Linked DNA regions of Methyloferula stellata AR4. The protein of the gene in region 1 binds, or shares a complex with, the protein of each later gene. Links are inferred from orthologs where the notes say so. Each region holds a gene or a part of one and is shown in the gene's direction. Other genes may lie near its edges.

Region 1 (4,186 bases):
CCATCTTTCTCATTTCATTGCCTGCTGACAGCAAGGCGGGGCAGGTCTATAGAACGAAGACCTTCAACCTGAGCGCGCCCTGACAAGCGCCCTTTGGACGTATTCCTATTGGACCAGCCCCTAAAAACTCCCTCTCGGGCGGATCTTGACCTTCGCCGCCGTCGCATCCTGTTTCGCTCCTGGCATCGCGGGATGCGGGAGATGGATCTGATTCTGGGCGGCTTCGCCGAGGCCAAAGTCGCCGATCTGAGCGATGCGGAGCTTGACGATTTCGAGATCCTCCTCGATGCCACCGACAGGGATGTGTTCGGCTGGGTGACGGGGGAGTTCGAAACGCCGGCCAACTTCGACACTGGGCTGTTTCGGAAAATATGTGCCTTCCATACCCACGAAAAGCCGCTTCATAGCTGAGCTTTTGCCGCGAAAAAGGGCCGCGATCTTCTCGTGATTGATCTCAAACGTGCCGTCGCATCGCTCGAAAAGGACCGGCAGCTCACGCTTGCTTCGGTCCCCGACGGGTTCGATGCCTTTTGCATCGCCGACCTCACGCGAGCCTTGGCGCGCGCGGCCGAACGCCGCGCCGTCGTGCTCGTGCATGTTGCCCGCGACGAGCAACGCGCCCGCGGCTTCAACGAGGCGATGAGTTTTGCCGCACCCGAAATCGAGGTCATGGATTTCCCCGCCTGGGATTGTCAGCCCTATGATCGGGTCTCGCCCAATGCCGCGGTGACCGCGGCACGGATGACCGTTTTGTCGCGTCTCGCTTTGTCGCGCACGGCGCTTGAACGCCCGCGCATCTTGTCGACCTCGGTCAACGCCGTCCTGCAACGCGTGCCGCCATTGCAGCAGGTTGGGCAGGAGAGCTTTTCGGCCGCGCCCGGCAATGCGGTCGATACGGAAGCCCTGGTGCAATGGCTTCAAGCGAATGGTTACGGCCGAGCTTCGACGGTTCGCGACACCGGCGATTATGCGGTGCGCGGCGGCATTATCGATTTGTTTCCGCCGGGCATGGCGCAGCCGGTGCGGCTCGATTTCTTCGGCGATACTTTGGAATCGATCCGCACCTTCGATCCGGAAACGCAACGGACCGTCGGCCAGATGAGAAGCCTCGATCTCGTGCCGATGAGCGAGGTTCAGATCAAGACCGACACGATGCGCCACTTCCGCCAGGCCTATGTCGCGCGCTTCGGCGCGCAGACGCGCGGCGATGCGCTTTACGAGGCGATCAGCGAGGGGCGCCGTCACGCTGGGTTCGAGCATTGGCTGCCGCTGTTCTATGACAGGCTCGACACCGTCTTCGATTATGTAGGTGACGCGCCCTTCGTCCTCGACGCGCTCGCTGAAGATGCCGCCAATGAGCGCCTGACGCAGATCAAGGATTATTACGATGCGCGCAAAAGCGCGCATGATGCCGATCCGGCGCATTCCAATTATAAGCCGCTCGAACCCGATGCGCTTTATCTCTCGCCCGCGGAATGGCGCAAGGACCTCGACACAGCCGCGACTGTGCATGTGACGCCTTTCGCCGTGCCCGGATCGAGCAAAGGCCTCGTCATTGATGGCGGAGCGCGGCCGGGACGCAGCTTCGCGCCCGAACGCAATGATGAAAACGCCAATGTCTTTCAGGCGGCGGCCGATCATGCGCGTACCTTGCTCTATGCCGGCAAACGCGTGATCGTCGCCGGCTGGTCGGATGGATCGCGCGAGCGTCTCGCCCATGTGCTCGGCGATCACGGGCTTAAAAATCTCGAACCCGTTTCGTCGCTCGTCCAGGCTCAGGCACTGAAAAAAGGCGTCGTCGCGCTCGCCGTCGTCGGTCTGGAACAAGGGTTCGAGACCGAGGATCTCGCCGTCATCGGCGAGCAGGATATTCTGGGCGACAGGCTGGTGCGCAGCCGTAAGAAGTCGCGCCGCGCGCAAGACTTCCTGAGCGATGTTACGACGCTCACGATCGGCGATATCGTCGTCCATGTCGATCATGGTATCGGGCGTTTCGCCGGGCTGCAGGCGATCGAGGCGGCGGGTCTGCCGCATGATTGCCTTGAGCTGCATTATGCCGAGGGCGCCAAGCTCTTTCTGCCGGTCGAAAATCTCGAACTTCTGTCGCGCTATGGCTCGGAAGACACCGAGGTCCAGCTCGATCGTCTGGGCGGCGGCGCCTGGCAGAAGCGCAAAGCGAAAATGCGCAAGCGCATTCTCGAAATGGCAGCGGGGCTCATCAAAATCGCCGCCGCGCGCGAGCTGCATGAGGCGCCGAAGCTCGTCCCGCCGGAAGGGCTTTACGACGAATTTTGCGCCGGCTTTCCCTATGACGAGACGGAAGACCAACTCGCGGCCATCGATGCGGTGCTTGACGATCTTGCGTCAGGCAAGCCGATGGACCGGCTCATTTGCGGCGATGTCGGCTTCGGCAAGACCGAGGTTGCCTTGCGCGCCGCCTTCGATGCTGCTGTCAATGGCAAGCAGGTCGCGGTCGTTGTGCCGACGACCTTGCTCGCGCGCCAGCACTACAAGAATTTCGCGGCGCGTTTCGCGCATCTGCCGATCAAGGTCGCGCAAATGTCGCGCATGGTCTCTGCGGCCGATCTCAAGGCCGCGAAGGCCGGCGCGGCGGACGGATCGATCGATATTGTCGTCGGCACCCATGCCGTGCTTGGCAAGACCGTGTCGTTCAAGGATCTGGGTCTCGTCGTGATCGACGAGGAGCAGCATTTCGGCGTACAGCATAAGGAGCGGCTCAAGGAATTGCGCGCCGAGGTCCATGTGCTCACATTGTCGGCGACGCCGATCCCGCGCACCTTGCAGCTCGCGATGACGGGCGTGCGCGAATTGTCGATCATCGCGACGCCGCCGGTCGATCGCCTCGCCGTGCGCACATTCGTCTCTCCCTTCGACGAATTGCTGGTGCGCGAGGCTTTGCTGCGCGAACGGTATCGCGGCGGCCAGAGCTTTTTCGTCTGTCCGCGCATCGAGGATTTGGACGAGGCCGCCGCCTTCTTGCGCCAGAACGTGCCGGAGGCGAAATATGTCATCGCGCATGGGCAGATGGCGGCGACCGAGCTCGAAGATAAGATGGCCGCCTTCTACGACGGCCAATATGACATCCTTCTGGCGACGGCGATCGTCGAATCGGGCCTCGATATTCCAACCGCCAATACGCTTATCGTCTGGCGCGCCGATATGTTCGGCCTGGCGCAGCTCTATCAATTGCGCGGACGCGTCGGACGCTCAAAAGTGCGCGCCTATGCGCTTTTCACGCTGCCGACAAACCGCGCCTTGACGGTTCAGGCCGAGCGCCGCTTGAAAGTGCTCGATTCGCTCGACACGCTGGGCGCGGGCTTCCAGCTCGCCTCGCACGATCTCGACATCCGCGGCGCCGGCAATCTGCTGGGCGATCAGCAGTCGGGCCATATCAAGGAAGTCGGCTTCGAACTCTATCAGGATATGCTGGAAGAGGCCGTCACCGCGCTGAAGGCCGGCATCGAAGAGCCCGTCGAAGAAGCGTGGTCGCCCTCGATCACGATCGGGACGGCGGTCACGATTCCGGAAGATTATGTGGCCGATATGCAATTGCGCATCGGCCTCTACCGGCGTCTTGCCACGCTCGAAACCGACGAGGAGATCGAAGGCTTCGCCGCCGAGATGATCGACCGTTTCGGGCCCTTGCCGGAAGAGGTTCAGCATTTGATGAAGCTCGCAGCGATCAAGGCGCTCTGCCGTCACGCGCATGTCGAGAAGGTCGAAGCGGGGCCGAAGGGCGTCATCGTCGCCTTCCGCGACAATGCCTTTGCCAATCCGCAAGGGCTCGTGCGTTATGTCTCCGAACAAGGCTCCGACGCGAAGGTGCGGCCGGATATGAAGATCGTCTTCATCCGCGATTTCGCGAATGCCAAGGCGCGGCTCGAAGGCACGATCCAGATCATGCGCACCTTGGTCGGCCTCGCGACGAAGAAGAAGGCGGCCTAGCATGACCCCAAAAAGTTGCAGACTTTTTGGATCAGATCATGCGTTGACCAAGGGCATGACCCCAAAAAGTTGCAGACTTTTTGGATCAGGTCATGCGTCAAATAAGAGGCGTGATTGACTCATGGGCCGCTATGTTCTCGAAGACGAACGGCTTTTTGCAAGGCTTTATGAGCTCGATAGAGCCGTTGCCTCGCTGAACGAATTGAAGACCGTTGCGCCA
Region 2 (3,491 bases), 2.0 Mb from region 1 along the record:
AGCCGGCCGTCGTATCAGGGCCTCCGGCGAAATTGCGACCATGGCGTTTCCCTACCGCTCTTGATTTGCTGCATTATTCTGAAGGGGATTTTAAGGCTTCGCAAGGCGTCCAAATGGACCAGATTCACGATTTCCGCGCCGAAACGCGCCTGGTCTTTCCCCAAAAGACGCGATTGCCGCAGGGGATGGCGCGAGTTTGGCATGGCGAGGCCGTGGCCGAGCCCCTAAATTAGCGCTATCTCGCCGCTTTACCCTTTGCGCAGGTTCCCGGAACAGTATGAAGACCCCCAGATCGAGAAAAGCGACGTCCGAGACCGCAGAACTCGCATTGGAGCCCCGTTCCAACCTCCGCAATATCACGGTGCGCGGGGCGCGGGAGCATAATCTCAAGAACGTCGATCTGACGATCCCGCGCGACAAGCTTGTCGTTTTCACCGGGCTTTCGGGGTCTGGGAAGTCGTCGCTCGCCTTCGACACGATCTATGCCGAGGGCCAGCGCCGCTATGTCGAGTCGCTCTCGGCCTATGCGCGGCAGTTCCTGGAAATGATGCAAAAGCCGGACGTCGATCAGATCGACGGGCTTTCGCCGGCGATTTCGATCGAGCAGAAGACTACGTCGAAGAACCCGCGTTCGACTGTCGGAACCGTCACCGAGATTTCCGACTATATGCGGCTTTTATGGGCGCGCATCGGCATTCCCTATTCGCCCGCGACCGGCCTGCCGATCGAGAGCCAGACGGTCTCCCAGATGGTCGATCGCGTGCTGGCTCTTCCCGAGCGCACAAGGCTCTTTCTGCTGGCGCCCGTGATCCGCGGCCGCAAAGGCGAATATCGCAAGGAAATCGCCGATTTCATGAAGCGCGGCTTTCAACGGCTGAAAGTCGACGGGCAATTCTACGAGATCGCCGATGCGCCGGCGCTCGATAAGAAGGTGAAGCACGATATCGAGGTCGTCGTCGACCGCATCGCCGTGCGCGAGGATATCCGCGCGCGGCTGTCGGAGAGTTTCGAGACCGCGCTCGAGCTGGCCGACGGCATATCGATCATGGAATTCGCCGACGAGAAGGAAGAGGACGGCACGCCGAAGCGGATCGTCTTTTCGTCTAAATTCGCCTGCCCCGTCTCAGGTTTCACAATTCCCGAGATCGAGCCGAGGCTCTTCTCCTTCAATGCGCCTTTCGGCGCTTGCCCCGTCTGCGGTGGCCTTGGCGTCGAGCCCAAGGTCGATCCCGAGCTGATCGTCCCCGATCCTAAAGTCACATTGCGCAAAGGCGCCATCGCGCCCTGGGCCAAATCGACCTCGCCTTATTATCAGCAGACGCTCGAAGCGCTCGGCAAGCATTTCAAGTTCCGGCTCGATACGGCCTTCGCGAACCTGCCGAAGGAGATCCAAAAGCTCCTGCTCTACGGCTCGGGCACTGAATCGGTGCGCTTCACCTATGACGACGGGATGCGCACCTATGACATCAACAAGCCCTTCGAAGGCGTCATCCGCAATCTCGAGCGGCGCTATCGCGAAACCGAGAGCGAATGGTCACGCGAGGAGATTGCGCGCTTCATGACGTCCGAGCCCTGCTCGGCCTGTCATGGCTATCGGCTGAAACCGGAAGCGCTCGCGGTGAAGATCGATATGAAACATATCGGCGAGATCACCGAACTCTCGGTCCGCAACGCGCATGCCTGGTTCGAGGCGCTGCCTGCGAAACTCGATGCCAAGCGCAACGAGATCGCCAAGCGCATCCTGAAGGAGATCCGCGATCGGCTGTCCTTCCTCATCGATGTGGGGCTCGACTATCTCACTTTGGCCCGCGCGTCGGGCACGCTCTCCGGCGGCGAGAGCCAGCGCATCCGGCTGGCCTCGCAGATCGGCTCCGGCCTCACCGGCGTGCTTTATGTGCTCGACGAACCGTCGATCGGCCTGCATCAGCGCGACAATGCGCGGCTCCTCGAAACGCTCCGCCGATTGCGCGACCTCGGCAATAGCGTCATCGTCGTCGAACATGACGAAGACGCTATATTGACCGCCGATCATGTCGTCGATGTCGGCCCCGGCGCCGGAATTCATGGCGGCGAGATCATCGCGCAAGGCACCGCGCAAGAGATCATGGCCAATAAGAAGTCGCTCACCGGCCAATATTTATCCGGCGTGAGAGAAGTCGCCGTGCCGCGCATGAGGCGCAAGCCGGAGGCGGCCCGCAAGCTGAAGATCGTCAATGCCTCCGGCAATAATCTGAAAAACATCACGACCGAGATCCCGCTCGGCCTCTTCACGGCCATCACCGGCGTTTCGGGCGGCGGCAAGTCAACGCTCATCATCGACACGCTTTATAAGGATGTCGCGCGCCGCCTCAATGGCGCCCTCGAACACGCGGCGCCGCATGAGCGCATCGACGGGCTCGAACATCTCGACAAGGTGATCGACATCGATCAATCGCCGATCGGCCGCACGCCGCGCTCGAATCCTGCGACCTATACGGGCGCCTTCACGCCGATCCGCGAATGGTTCGCAGCGCTCCCCGAAGCCAAGGCGCGCGGCTATTTGCCCGGCCGCTTCTCGTTCAACGTGAAGGGCGGCCGTTGCGAGGCTTGCCAAGGCGACGGCGTCATCAAGATCGAGATGCACTTTCTGCCGGACGTCTATGTCACCTGCGACGTTTGCAAGGGCAAGCGCTACGACCGCGAAACGCTAGAGGTCAAATATCGCGACAAGTCCATCGCCGACGTGCTCGACATGACGGTCGAGGAAGCGGGCATATTGTTCAAGGCCGTGCCGTCGATCCGCGAAAAGATGGAGACGCTGTCGCGCGTGGGCTTGGGCTATATCAAGGTCGGCCAGCAGGCGAATACGCTTTCCGGCGGCGAGGCGCAGCGGGTGAAACTCGCCAAGGAATTGGCGCGCCGTTCGACCGGCCGCACGCTGTATATTCTGGACGAGCCGACGACGGGCCTGCATTTTCACGATGTCGCGAAGCTTCTCGAAGTGCTGCACGAGCTTGTCGATCAGGGCAATTCGGTCATCGTCATCGAGCATAATCTCGAAGTCATCAAGACGGCGGACTGGGTGATCGATCTCGGCCCCGAGGGCGGCGACGGCGGCGGCGAGATCATCGCCGAGGGACCGCCGGAAGCAATCGTCAAAGTGAAGCGCTCCTACACCGGCAAGTTCCTTGCCGATGTGCTGGCGCGCCGGCCGCTCAAGAAAGAAAAAGCCGCGGCAGAGTAAAGAAAAGGATAACGCACGGGTATCAAAATGCCGTGCGTTACGCCGCTTCAGTTGCGTTTAGCGCCGCTGCTTCGAGCTCGCCGCAAGTAGACGGCGATGCTTCGACACAACGCTTCCGGACGCGGGAATTATAAGTAAATGTACCTATTTTTCATTTACGAGACTACAAGATCTTGGATGTAGCCTGCACGCGATCCGGGGCCACGATGGCACCGCGACACCGGAACGGGAAACACCCTATGCAGAATCTTTTATCGCTTTTTTCGCG

The links. Proteins that work in one complex are often made in the same cells at the same time.
Region 2: the proteins of mfd (region 1) and uvrA are in contact, whole or in part, in a crystal structure (PDB 4DFC), measured with the Escherichia coli proteins. The link is inferred for Methyloferula stellata AR4 from one-to-one orthologs.

What each region holds. Positions count from the first base shown.
Region 1 is NZ_ARWA01000001.1:4,066,093-4,070,278, reverse strand. The notes cover bases 49-4,166. They hold mfd (transcription-repair coupling factor), read left to right. Parts: upstream 49-444; coding sequence 445-3,966; downstream 3,967-4,166. Other genes in these bases: A3OQ_RS0120185 (hypothetical protein), read left to right, coding at 4,088-4,166; A3OQ_RS24180 (FAD assembly factor SdhE), read left to right, coding at 109-411. In the rest of the region: more of A3OQ_RS0120185, read left to right, coding at 4,167-4,186. UniProt on the Escherichia coli protein: Couples transcription and DNA repair by recognizing RNA polymerase (RNAP) stalled at DNA lesions. Mediates ATP-dependent release of RNAP and its truncated transcript from the DNA, and recruitment of nucleotide excision repair machinery to the damaged site.
Region 2 is NZ_ARWA01000001.1:2,051,081-2,054,571, reverse strand. The notes cover bases 1-3,423. They hold uvrA (excinuclease ABC subunit UvrA), read left to right. Parts: upstream 1-328; coding sequence 329-3,223; downstream 3,224-3,423. Other genes in these bases: A3OQ_RS0110165 (dicarboxylate/amino acid:cation symporter), read right to left, coding at 1-42. In the rest of the region: A3OQ_RS0110150 (Flp family type IVb pilin), read left to right, coding at 3,463-3,491. UniProt on the Escherichia coli protein: The UvrABC repair system catalyzes the recognition and processing of DNA lesions. UvrA is an ATPase and a DNA-binding protein. A damage recognition complex composed of 2 UvrA and 2 UvrB subunits scans DNA for abnormalities.